Regions from separate parts of the Pseudoalteromonas sp. SCSIO_11900 genome, predicted to be linked through region 2. Evidence: predicted binding sites of a transcription regulator. Region 2 holds the regulator's gene; the other holds the start of a gene.
The links. The regulator FliA, encoded in region 2, starts transcription of late flagellar genes. The targets are predictions, from matches to a motif close to CTAAAGNTNNNNNNNNNNNNGCCGATA.
Positions count from the first base shown of each region.

Region 1: pomA (flagellar motor protein PomA) is a predicted target of FliA. The motif match lies at 4,945-4,971, and genes of this name have one in related genera.

Region 1 covers NZ_KK070023.1:134,581-141,443, forward strand. Annotated here, with positions in the region: gene BG00_RS00620 (M20 metallopeptidase family protein) at 1-499, shown strand, start outside; gene BG00_RS00625 (DNA topoisomerase III) at 565-2,493, opposite strand; gene BG00_RS00630 (hypothetical protein) at 2,565-3,053, opposite strand; gene BG00_RS00635 (flagellar motor protein MotB) at 3,201-4,121, opposite strand; gene pomA (flagellar motor protein PomA) at 4,124-4,891, opposite strand; gene xseB (exodeoxyribonuclease VII small subunit) at 5,195-5,437, shown strand; gene ispA ((2E,6E)-farnesyl diphosphate synthase) at 5,440-6,327, shown strand; gene dxs (1-deoxy-D-xylulose-5-phosphate synthase) at 6,443-6,863, shown strand, end outside.
Region 2 covers NZ_KK070023.1:1,718,214-1,725,076, forward strand. Annotated here, with positions in the region: gene flhA (flagellar biosynthesis protein FlhA) at 56-2,164, shown strand; gene flhF (flagellar biosynthesis GTPase FlhF) at 2,186-3,676, shown strand; gene BG00_RS07975 (MinD/ParA family ATP-binding protein) at 3,669-4,529, shown strand; gene BG00_RS07980 (RNA polymerase sigma factor FliA) at 4,556-5,266, shown strand; gene cheY (chemotaxis response regulator CheY) at 5,307-5,690, shown strand; gene BG00_RS07990 (protein phosphatase CheZ) at 5,707-6,474, shown strand; gene BG00_RS07995 (chemotaxis protein CheA) at 6,489-6,863, shown strand, end outside.

The sequences.
Region 1 (6,863 bases), 1.6 Mb from region 2:
TAAACACAATGTTATTTCTGATGAAGTTAAGTTGCAACTTACGCTACGCAGCTACAATCCAGATGTACGTAACGCACAAATAGCGGCAATTAAACGTATTACTGCAGGTATAGCACAAAGCGCAGGCCTCGAGGAATCTCTTTACCCTGTAGTGAAAGTTCATGAAGATGAATCAATTCCATCAACTTATAATAATCCAGTACAAACTAATCTTGTTCGAAACGCTATAAAAAGTGCGATAGGTGATGTAAACGTGCTCGAAACAGAAGCGGTAATGGCCGGTGAAGACTTTGGATTATACGGGCGCACCGACGAAAATATTCCTATCACCTTATTTTGGCTAGGTGGCGTTAACCAACAACAGTACGCCAAGGCAATAAAAAATAACGAAACACTGCCCTCGTTACATTCAAGTAAATTTGCGCCTGATTATAAAGTAGCACTGCCTACAGGAATAAAGGCTATGAGTAACGCCGCTGTGGCACTATTCAATCAGTAACCTTCAACGCTATATGTAAGCCCTGCGATTAATTTACCGTAGGGCTTTTTTTATAACTCGACTTTTTATACGGCGCTTTTTTTGTACGTTTGGCAAAGCGCTTTTTTTGTACGTTTGGCAAAGCGCTTTTTAGGTGACGTTTTAGGTAACAGTGCAAATGCCTGACTATTGCAGTTCGCCGCTTGGCTTACAAAATTAGTTAAATCGGCTAATAAAGGTTGTATAAACTGCTGATAACTCATTGCTTGCTGTGCAATATCACCTAAACTCGACTCCCATTTTGCAGTTAAGTCGGGGCTTGATAACCCCTCTGGTAATACACTAATTAATGCCAGACCTGTTTCAGTTGCTTTAATTGCTTTTCCCTCACGTTTTAAAAAGCGACGTTTAAATAACAGCTCAATAATGCCTGCACGCGTTGCTTCTGTACCGAGGCCATCTGTTTCTTTTAATATTTTTTTGATTTGCAGGTCTTTTACATAACGGCTAATTCCCGTCATAGCAGCAAGTAAGGTTGCATCGGTAAAATGAGCCGGAGGAGATGTATGCTTTTGCACCACTTCACCTTTAGTACAAGTAAGTGCCATGCCTTTTTCTAAATAAGGTAATGTAGCTTCTTCTTTAAGTTCCGACTTACCCATGAGCAATTTAAAACCTAAGCTTACATCTTGCTTTGCACTTGCTTTAAATAAACCACCGGCTATGGTTACCTCTACTTTGCTTTCGTTATATATGTAGTCGGGATAAAACTGAATTAAATAGTGTCGACTTATTAACTGATAAATTTTTGCTTCATCATTGGCTAAACTCACACTTTTTAACTGTTTAGCTGTCGGCACAATGGCGTGATGAGCGGCCACTTTTGCATCATTAAAACATTTACTACGTTGTTTTGCATTTGCCTCATTTACCAGCTCTACTGACTGCCCACCATTTACGGCTATCGCTTTTAAAATAGCAGGTGCATCTTGGTGATGCTCTCTCGGTAAGTAACGGTTATCTGAGCGTGGGTAGGTAATTAATTTATGACGTTCATATAAAACTTGGCAAATATCGAGTACTTTTTGTGCTGGCATCCCAAAAGCTTTAGCAGCATCTATTTGTAAAGCAGATAAGTTATAAGGAAGAGGCGCGGTTTGTTTTTTTTGCTTTTGCTCAAGCGCTGTTACATTTGCGGGCTGATTAGCAATGCGTGAAGTCACATTTTCGGCTAAGGCTTTATTAAGTACTCTGCCCTCTTCATCTTGATATGGTTCGCACGCTTTACTCGGTATCCACTTAGCAGTAAATGATTGCTGCTCAGGTGTAACAAGATGAGCAAGTACTTCATAAAATGGTTTGGATACAAAATTTGCGATTTCATTATCACGATTTACAACTAAACCTAAAATAGGTGTTTGTACTCGCCCAACCGACAACACATTACCAAAGCCCGCTTTTTGCCCAGCTAGCGTATAAGCTCGCGTTAAATTCATACCAAACAACCAATCAGCACGAGACCGTGCTAAAGCAGATACACTTAAAGGGATAAAATCACGGTTAGCACACATACTATTTATTGACTTTTTAACTGCCGTTAAGTTTAAGTCACTGATCAATAAACGCTGAATATTTTGTTTTTTTGCTTGGCTGATTTTTGCTTGTTCTATAACTTCATCAACTAATAACTGGCCTTCACGGTCAGGATCGCCAGCATGTACAAGTGTTGTTGCTTTTTTGATTAGCTTTTTTAAAATAGTGAGTTGTTTACGAGTTTTAGGCTTTGCTTTAAGTTGCCAATGCTCAGGCACAATAGGTAAATGTTCAAACTGCCACTTTTTAAAACGCTCATCATAATCATCGGGTTCTGCTTGCTCAAGCAAATGACCTATGCACCAAGATACGCAATCACCATTTGCCACTTCAATATAGCCATCATGCTTTTTATGCGGTTTAGGAAGTGCGTCTGCAATAGCGCGACCCAAAGAGGGTTTTTCAGCAATATAAAGTTTCATAACATAGCTCTAACACTGTTCATATAAACAGTAGTCTAGCACATCATTTTAAACGAGGGGTATTTTTGTCGTTATAAGCTTAAAGCTTTATTTCGCTTATTAACAAAAATATATAAAAGCGGTAGATAACATATAACAACAGTAGCGATATTTATTAAGGGCATAAATGTTTGATACATAACAGTACTATACGATAAATCCCAAAGATGGCGATCTACTAAACGAAACAATTGCAGAATAGGGGCAGCAATAACCACAAGTTGGCCAAGTACACATTGCCACAAATGCACTTTATCTTTAAGACCCCAATAAGCAATAAGGGCCATCCAAGTAATATCTGTTAATGCCCATACAAGGTAACGGTATATATAAATACCATCATCAAACGCCATTAAACTTGAGTAGGTCACAGTGCCAAATAAGAAAAAAGCGGCGGTAATAACAACGAACCTAAGAGCTAAATAATCTTTGAGGATAAAGAATATAAAAATAGCCGGACTCAAAATAAGAACCCAGCTTTTACTTAATATACTTACAAAATACAAAAACCATTCAGGCAAACTAAATAACCTTACTTAACTTTTGTATCTTCATCAGTTCCATCGCCGTTACCAGGCATACTACAATACTTAGTCAACATATTCGCCCCATTACATTTGTTAATAATGTTGCACTCTACGCTAAAAAAGGTACATAGCCAAGTCATTCTATCTTACATCAATTGGCGCTGACTCTTTTGCCTTACCTTGTAAAATAGATATTTCTACACGGCGATTGCGTCTGCGATCTTCGCGGGAATCATTAGGTACTAAAGGTCGTGTTTCTGCACGCCCTACCACCATCATTCTGGTTTTATCAAAACCTGGAACTTTTTGTAATTCACTCGCTACCGCAACTGCGCGTTTAGAGGATAAATCCCAGTTATTAATGTAAAGCTCGTTGGATACCTGAAAATCATCCGTATGACCAGACACCGTAATTTCACCGGGTACATCTTTAAGTAATCGGCCAATATCTTGAATGATAGGTTTAAATTGTGGTTGTAAAAATGCACTCCCCGATGGAAACGAGCCATTTTCTCTAATACGAATTATGATTTGCTGCCCTAAAGATTCAAGCTCAATAGCCCCATCAATAATTTGTTTTTCAAGCTGTTGCGCAATTTTTTTAACTAAGTCATTTATTTGCTCTTGATCAGCAGCAGACACTGCCGTAGCTGCAGCAACTTCCTCTGAGGTACTGCTTGATTCACCACCTCGCTTTTCACCACGTTGCTCTTGACGTCCACCTGCGGAGCTTTCATCTCCCGCCTGAAACTCAAGCATTTGTTGAGTCATTTCAACCGTTTGTTGCTGAATGGTTTCTATAGGAGTTGGCTCAGGTTTACCCGGCGTAAACTCCATAGCAATAACAGATGTCCCTTTTGGAATGTCTTTTACCTCTATTTTATTTTGTACACCAAAAGCAAACTTCATTGAGCCCGCAATTTGTTTAAATTTAAGTACATCCATTTCAGAAAATGCGAGTAAAAGTACAAAAAAGCACATTAATAGCGACATTAAATCGGCAAATGTCCCCATCCATGCAGGTAACCCTGGAGGAGGGCATTTGCACTCTTCATCTGACATAATTATTCCTCAGTATTGACTGCGCGTTTTGATTCAGCTAGATAATTTTTCAAAATTCCTTCAATTACTTTAGGATTTTGGCCATCTTGGATGCCTAATACCGCATCTAAAATTAAGCGCTGATTCATGGCCTCTTCGTCTTTACGCAGTTCAAGTTTTACCTGAATAGGAATGGCGACAACATTCGCCAAAAATGCCCCATACAACGTTGTTAACAAGGCTACCGCCATTGCAGGTCCGATTGCTTTTGGATCATCCATGTTCGAGAGCATAGCCACTAAGCCTATCAACGTACCGATCATCCCCATTGCGGGAGCAATATCACCTAGCGACTTAAATAAGCTTGCGCCCATTTCATGACGAGTCGTCGTCAGGGAAATATCTTTTTGTAATGTTGCACGCACAACATCCGCATCATGCCCATCCACGAGCATATCAACGCCTTTGCGCATGAATGGATTTGGAATTTCGGCTTCTTCTAAGGCTAAAAACCCGCCTTTTCGGGCAGAATCTGCTAGCTCAACCGCCTTTTCAATTAACGCTTCAGGGGGTTCAATTTTAAACATAAACGCTTTTGCACATACTTTACCAATGCCAAGAAATTGCGACATGGTAAAATTAGATAAAACGATAAAAAGGGAACCACCAAATACGATAACCACAGAAGGGGTATTGTAAAACATAGCGACTTCACCGCTACTACTCATAAACATGGACATGACAATTAAGCCAATTGCGCCAAGGATCCCAATAATGGTTGCTAAATCCACATTCCCTCCAAAGGTTTTATATTTTTTCTTCGCAAGCGTTGTTATTAATTGTTTATCGGCAAGATACTGAAATACTTAAGTGATTTTTATGATAAACGGTAAAATTACGATTAGTCCTATTTTAGATCAACATAGGTAATCAACCTAATTAATCAAAATTAATAATTTTAAAAAATAACGTTGAAACGCAATAAAACCCAATCAACAGCATTTATCTATCAAAAAACAATATCATTCTTTGACCTAGTTTAGCATTCCCCCTAAAATTGGCGTCTAAATTTATTATGTAAGTTGAAAATAAAGATGGCGACTAAAAAACCTGAAAATTTAAGTTTCGAACAAGCACTAGAAGAGCTAACAACAATTGTCAGTGAAATGGAACAAGGTGATTTATCGCTTGAACAGTCTTTAAAGCAATTTGAGCGAGGTATTGCACTTGCGAGCGCATCTTCAGGCAAACTTCAACAAGCTGAGCAAAAGGTGTCGATATTAATGGGTAATGACGAAAAAGCACCGCTTACTCAGTTTGATAACGATTTGGAATAATTGTGAGCATAAAAGAACAAATAAAGCTCGCTCAAGATGATGTAGTCAATACACTCAACCTTTATTTCGAACAACCACTTGAAAGCGACAACACCATAAAAGAAGCCACACATTACAGTCTAATGAATGGCGGGAAGAGATTACGCCCTTTTTTGGTTTATACCACAGGCAAAATGCTCGGTGCTGAAAAACGTGATTTAGATGTGCTGGCAGCAGCCATTGAATGCATTCATAGTTATTCATTAGTGCATGACGATTTACCTGCGATGGATGATGACGACTTACGCCGTGGTCGCCCTACTTGCCATATTGTATACGGTGAAGCACAAGCGATTTTAGCTGGAGATGCACTGCAAACTTTAGCATTTGAACTTATTGCCAAGCATAAATTTAAATGCTCGACTGAAGCACAATTAAAAATGATCGCAGCATTAGCGCATGCTTCGGGGTTACAAGGTATGGTTGCCGGACAAGGCCGTGATATTGCAGCAACCGATAAGGTTATTACTGTTGATGAGTTAGAACGTATTCATAAACTTAAAACCGGTGCGCTAATAAATTGTGCGATTACTCTTGGTGCACTGTGTGCTCCTAATACGAGCCAACAAACTTTAGATAACTTATCAACTTTTGGATACGCTATAGGGCTTGCATTTCAGGTTCATGACGATATTTTAGATGTTGAGGGCGATACGCTTACTTTAGGCAAGCCACAAGGGTCAGATATTGCAGCGAATAAAGCGACATACCCCGCTTTATTAGGTATGCTAGGCGCTAAGCAAAAAGCACAAAATTTAATACAACAAGCCCATGAGGCATTAGCTAACATTGACGCAGACACAACAGATTTAGCGGCATTGGCAAACTATTTAATTGAACGTGACCATTAAACATGGCTAAACCGTATTAAATCTTAGAACAAAATTATTACTGAATATTAAGTCGCCTTTTAAACCTCGTTTGTTTTGAGGAGGGTTAATATTAGCGAAGGATATATAAAAAACCATGACACTTGATAGCAGCAAGTATCCATTACTTGATTTGGTGAACGAACCAGCCCACTTGCGAGAGTTAGCACAAGATAAGCTTCCTGCATTTAGCCATGAATTGCGTGACTATTTAGTCAATTCGGTATCGCAAAGTAGCGGTCATTTAGCGTCTGGTTTAGGAACCGTAGAACTTACCGTTGCATTACATTATGTATACAACACACCCGATGACCGTTTGGTCTGGGATGTGGGCCATCAAGCTTATCCGCATAAAATACTGACTGGCCGCCGTGACCAAATGCATACCATTCGCCAAAAAGACGGATTGCACCCTTTCCCTTTTAGAGATGAAAGTGAATACGATACCTTTAGTGTTGGCCATTCAAGTACCTCAATTTCTGCGGCGCTGGGTATGTCCATTGCTGCGCAAAAAGAAG
Region 2 (6,863 bases):
TTGGAATAGTTATTGCAATTTCAGCGTAGTGTCAATTTTTTGAAATTGTAGAGTTATGGAATTTAAAGCGGTATTACAACAACTTAATAAAGATAAAAAAGAATATGCAAAGGGTGTTGGTACACCGCTTTTAGTCTTAGCTGCGCTTGGCATGGTTATATTACCACTGCCTCCATTTCTGCTTGATATATTATTTTCGTTTAATATCGCGCTCGCATTAGTTGTATTACTGGTCACTGTATACACCATGAAACCGCTTGAGTTTGGGATGTTCCCAGCGGTGCTGTTAATTGCAACCATAATGCGCTTAGCACTTAATGTAGCCAGTACTCGGGTGGTACTACTTGAGGGTCATAACGGTGGTGATGCTGCTGGTAAAGTCATTGAAGCATTTGGCTCGGTGGTGATTGGTGGTAACTACGCCGTGGGTTTAGTGGTGTTTTTAATTCTGATCATCATTAACTTTGTGGTAATTACCAAAGGTGCAGGACGTATTTCAGAAGTATCAGCGCGTTTTACTCTAGATGCTATGCCAGGTAAGCAAATGGCCATAGATGCAGATATGAATGCTGGCTTTATTAGTGCGGAGCAAGCCAGAGAGCGTCGTGATGAAGTAACCCGTGAAGCTGACTTTTATGGTTCTATGGATGGTGCCAGTAAATTTGTAAAAGGCGATGCTATTGCTGGCATAGTCATTTTAGTGATCAATATTGTGGGTGGCTTATTTGTTGGCATGATCCAACATGATTTAAGTTTTTCACGCGCTATGGAAGTGTACACACTATTGACCATTGGTGATGGCTTAGTCGCGCAATTACCTTCATTACTACTTTCAATTGGTACTGCGATTGTTGTAACCCGTCAAAATGAATCGCACAATATGGGCGATCAGTTTAAGAAGCAATTAGGTAACGAAAAGTCATTATTTATTGCCTCTGGTATCCTCATCACTATGGGTTTAGTCCCAGGTATGCCGCATATTGCATTTTTAAGTTTAGGGGCGCTTTTAGGTTACCTTGCATACTACACCCAGCAAAACAAACTGAAATTAGCCGCAGCAGAAGCGGAAGAAGCCGAAAATGCGGCCTCAGGTACCGGAATTGCGGCTAAACAAGAGCAAAAAGAACTAGGTTGGGATGATGTTCAACAAGTTGATGTTATTGGCTTAGAAGTCGGTTACCGACTCATTCCTCTCGTTGACCAATCACAAGGTGGCGAGCTGTTAAACCGTATTAAAGGAGTGCGTAAAAAACTATCTCAAGAGCTGGGCTTTTTAGTGCCGCCGGTGCATATACGCGATAATCTAGAACTCGACCCAAATGCATACCGCATAACCATGATGGGTGTATCAAGTGGTGAGGGTGAGCTTAAACATGGTGATGAATTAGCGATTAACCCAGGCCAAGTATTTGGCCCGATCAAAGGCATTGAAACTAAAGATCCTGCGTTTGGTTTAGATGCAGTTTGGATAAAACCTGCTCAAAAAGATGAAGCACAGTCTTTAGGTTACACCGTAGTTGATTCAGCAACCGTTGTGGCCACTCATATTAGTCAGTTACTCACTAATAGCGCCGCATTATTACTCGGACATGAAGAAGTACAAAACTTATTAGATATGTTAGGTAAAAGTCACCCTCGCTTAGTTGAAGGGCTAGTACCTGAGGTATTACCACTAACCACCATCGTTAAAGTACTACAAAATTTATTAAATGAAGGGGTAGCAATACGAGATATGCGCTCAATTGTTCAAACCCTTGTTGAGTATGGCCCTCGTAGCCAAGACCCAGATGTATTAACGGCTGCAGTGAGAATATCGTTGCGTAGATTAATCGTTCAAGATGCTGTTGGTATGTCTTCTGAAATCCCTGTCATAACCTTGGCGCCTGAGTTGGAACAGATGTTGCATCAGTCACTTCAAAATGCAGGTGATGAAGGTGCCGGAATAGAACCAGGGCTTGCTGATAGACTTCAAACATCATTGAATGAAGCGCATCAAAATCAAGAAATGGCCGGTGAACCTTCAATATTGCTAACGTCAGGAATGTTACGCACTGTGTTATCTCGATTTGTTAAATACACCATTCCAGGATTGCGGGTGATGTCTTATCAAGAGATACCAGATGAAAGACAGATCAAGATTGTCAGCTCTGTAGGCCAACAATAAGATTTTAAAGGGGTTTGAATTATGAAAATTAAACGTTTTTTTGCTAAAGACATGCGCACTGCACTAAAAGAAGTCAAAGAAGAGTTGGGTGTTGATGCGGTTATTATGTCAAATAAAAAACTAGCTAATGGCGTTGAAATTGTTGCTGCAGTTGATTACGACAAAGCAGCGACAAAACCGCCAGAGCAGCCTCAAAGTCAACCTGCTGCAAGCGCTTCATTTGCACATACTGAGCAAAGTTCACATAATTTTGTTAAACCAGAACCGCAACGCGCTCAACCTAAGCCACAAGCAAAGGTTGCAGATAGCTTACAAGCCTTACTAGAGCGTCAGTCTCCACGTCCTCGTTCAGCAGAGCTTGCTTCAATGTTTTCACACTCTGGTATTGACACATCTGGCCACTATCAAGAACAAGAGCTTGTGCAATCACGACCTAAAAATATGTTTGAACGTGAACAAAGCGTGCCAGTGCGTCCTCGCACCCAAGCCGATAGCTTAGGTTTTGACGACTTAGACAGTGGCTTTGACGATTTAGATTCACCTAGCGCACCGGGTCAGCAAACAATGCATAAAGAATCCAGTGACATCAGCACAATGCGTGAAGAAATGAACGCAATTCGTCAACTATTAGAGCACCAAGTATCAGGTTTAATGCAGCAAGATATGGCACGTCGCGATCCGACCCGTGCATGTATGATTGACCGCTTAGTCGGTATGGGGATAGAGAAAAATGTTGCTGAGCAAATGGCATGTTTTGTACCAGACGATGTGTCTCGCCAACAAGGCTGGAAAGCTTTATTGAACATGGTTGAAGATCAAATGCAAACCACGAACAACGAAATACTTCGCCAAGGCGGTGTTTTTGCGTTAGTCGGGCCTACTGGCGTGGGTAAAACCACCACAGTTGCAAAACTGGCAGCATTGGGTGCACAAAAATACGGTGCCGATAAAGTAGCGCTTATTACTACCGATACCTACCGTATTGGTGCTTATGAGCAGCTAGCAACGTATGGTCGTATTATAGGTTGTGGCGTTAAACAAGTTAAAGATGCAAATGAATTAGCAGAAGTTTTATATCATTTACGAAATAAACGTCTAGTTTTAATTGATACAGCGGGAATGAGTCAACGTGATTTACGCTTAACCGAGCAGTTAAACACCTTGATGCGTAATCAGCGTGTTGATATACGTAGTTATTTAGTATTAAGTGCGACGGCGCAAATTAATGTATTGCAAGAAACAGTAAGGCACTTTAAAAAAGTACAGCTAAGTGGATGTATTTTTACTAAACTTGATGAGTCATTGAGTTTAGGTGAGATTATTAGTATTGCGATTCAAAATCGTCTCCCAATAGGGTATCTTACTAACGGTCAGCGAGTACCAGAAGATATTAGAGTGGCAAATGCCGAAAAACTAGTAAAAAAAGCTGAGCAATTGTATTTAAAAAGAATAAAAGCACAACAATCACGACACCAATCAGTGGCGTCGAGCACAGTAGAGATGTATGATTAACACAGTTTTAGATCAAGCAAGCGGCCTTCGCAAAATGAGCAAGAATAATAATAACGGCGTAAAAGTTATCGCTGTCACCGGCGGCAAAGGTGGAGTGGGTAAAACGAACGTATCCCTTAATACAGCAATCGCGTTAGGCCAACAAGGCAAACGTGTGCTTGTACTAGATGCTGATTTAGGATTAGCGAATTGTGATGTGATGCTTGGACTGCGCGTTGAGCGTAATTTATCTCATGTTTTATCGGGCGAATGTGAACTTGATGATATTTTAGTCGAAGGTCCCGCAGGCATAAAAATAGTGCCTGCAACATCGGGTTCGCAAAGTATGGTTGAGTTATCACCCTCAGAGCACGCTGGACTTATTCGTGCATTTAGTGAACTTAACACCGACTTTGATATTTTAATTGTTGATACCGCTGCGGGTATTTCCGATATGGTGCTGAGTTTTTCTCGCGCAGCGCAAGATGTGCTTGTGGTGGTATGTGATGAGCCTACATCAATTACCGATGCCTATGCTTTAATTAAAGTACTTAGCCGTGAGCACGGCGTTTATAAATTTAAAATTGTTGCCAATATGGTGCGCAGTTTACGCGAAGGGCAGGAATTGTTTGCAAAACTTTCAAAGGTTACCGACCGATTTTTAGATATATCAATGGAGTTGGTTGCAACGGTTCCATATGATGAAAATATGCGCAAATCAACGCGCCGCCAAAAAGTAATTGTTGAGATTTTTCCTGGGTCGCCTGCTGCAATTGCTTTTAAAACACTGGCTACAAAAATTGCTAAGTGGCCAACACCTAGCCAAGCCTCGGGTCATTTAGAGTTCTTCATTGAGAAACTAGTTAGTAACTAACAATGACAATACCGGTGAATAGAGTTATGGGATATCAGTCAACACAGAATTTAAATATGATTGTTGAAAAGCATGCCTCATTAGTCAAAAAAGTGGCGTGCCATTTAATTGCTCGTTTACCGGCCAGTGTGCAGCTAGATGATTTAATTCAATCGGGTATGATTGGTTTAATTGAAGCTTCAAAAAACTTTGATGCAAGCAAAGGTGCAAGCTTTGAAACCTTCGCCGGTATTCGTATTCGTGGTGCGATGATAGACGAAATGCGCCGAGGCGATTGGGTTCCACGTTCAGTTCACAGAAAAAGCCGTTTGGTTGCAGAGACTATTGTTGCGCTTGAGAACAGTTTAAACCGTGAACCTAAAGATAGTGAAGTTGCTGAAAAACTTGAAATTTCGCTAAATGAGTATCATCATATTTTAAACGATGTAAATGTAAGCAAAGTGTTAGGCATTGAAGACCTTGGTATAGATGACGATGTGATTACACCCCATGGCCAAGATTTAGCACTAGACAAACCGTTTAATAATGTTAAAAATGAACGGTTTAATGAGTCTTTACTCAGTGCAATAAAGTCGTTACCGGAGAAAGATGCAATGGTGCTTTCTTTGTACTATAACGATGAGATGAATTTAAAAGAAATTGGGCATATACTCGATGTAAGTGAATCGCGTGTAAGTCAGATACATGGTCAGGCGATGATTAAGCTTAAAGCAAAAATCAATGACTGGATAAACTAGAAGTAAGTAAATAAAGGTTCAGGCCTCACTGGAGGATGTTTTGGATAAAAACATTAAAATTCTTGTTGTTGATGATTTCTCAACAATGAGACGTATTATTAAAAATCTGTTGCGCGATTTAGGTTTTACCAATGTTCAAGAAGCAGATGACGGGTCAACTGCTTTGCCTATGTTGCAAAATCAAGCGTTTGATTTTGTTGTAACAGATTGGAATATGCCAGGCATGCAAGGTATTGATCTTTTAAGGGCAATTCGAGCGGATGAAAAATTAAAGCATATTCCTGTTTTAATGGTTACAGCAGAAGCTAAAAAAGAACAAATAATTGCTGCGGCCCAAGCAGGTGTTAATGGTTATATTGTTAAACCATTTACTGCAAGTACATTGAAAACTAAATTAGAAAAAGTGTTCGAACGCTTAGGTTAATGAGAGGGAGAGGCTTATGTCAGCACCTGCTGCGCCTCAGATTACTTTAGAACAAGCTCGCCAGTTAGTTGTTTTTTTAGAAAATGGTGAGCAAGATAAAGCGAATCAGTTAATTTTAGAAACAGCTTCACAAGAGCAATCACATTTATTTGCTGAGGTGGGAAAGTTGACTCGTCAACTGCACGAAGCTTTAAAAAGTTTCGAGTTAGACACGCGTTTAACAGACATTACCACTGATGCCATCCCTGACGCAAAAAAACGCCTTAACTATGTCATGGAAATGACAGAAAACGCAGCCAATAAGACAATGGATGCGGTTGAAGCAAGCTTACCATTAGCACAAGAAATCGCTGACGAAATAGCTGATATCAAGCCAACGTGGGATCGTTTAATGAACCGCGAAATAGAGCTTGGTGAGTTTAAATCACTTTGCCATAGTATTGATAAGTTTATGAGCAGTTCTCATCACAAAACCGATGAGTTACAAATGCTGATGACTAATGTGCTGATGGCTCAAGACTATCAAGATTTAACCGGTCAGGTTATTCGCCGTGTTATTGAACTTGTCCGTGAAGTTGAAGAAAGTTTAATTCACCTTTTAACTGCATTTGCAGCGCAAGGTGGTGAGGCTGAACCAACTGAACAACCAGAAAAAATAGAAGATCCCATTGTTGCACAAACACTAGCAGGTCCCGAAGGGCCTATTATTGATAAAGAATCGCGTAATGATGTTGTATCTGATCAAGATGAAGTTGATGATCTATTATCAAGTTTGGGCTTCTAATAGGGGAGTACTGCATGAGCTTTGAAGTCGATGAAGATATTTTACAAGACTTTTTAGTAGAGGCCGGAGAAATCCTTGAGCTTTTATCTGAACAGTTAGTAGAACTGGAAAACAATCCAGATGATACTGAGCTACTAAACGCAATATTTCGCGGTTTTCACACTGTAAAGGGTGGCGCTGGCTTTTTGGCTATGACAGAGCTTGTTGATGCATGTCATGGTGCTGAAAATGTGTTTGATTTACTGCGCCAAGGTGTAAGAACAGTTAACTCTGAATTAATGGATGTGATTTTACAAGCACTGGACACCATTAATGAAATGTTTGCCACGATTAAAAATCGTGACCAGCCAGAGCCTGCGGATCCAGAATTACTTGCTGTACTTCACAAA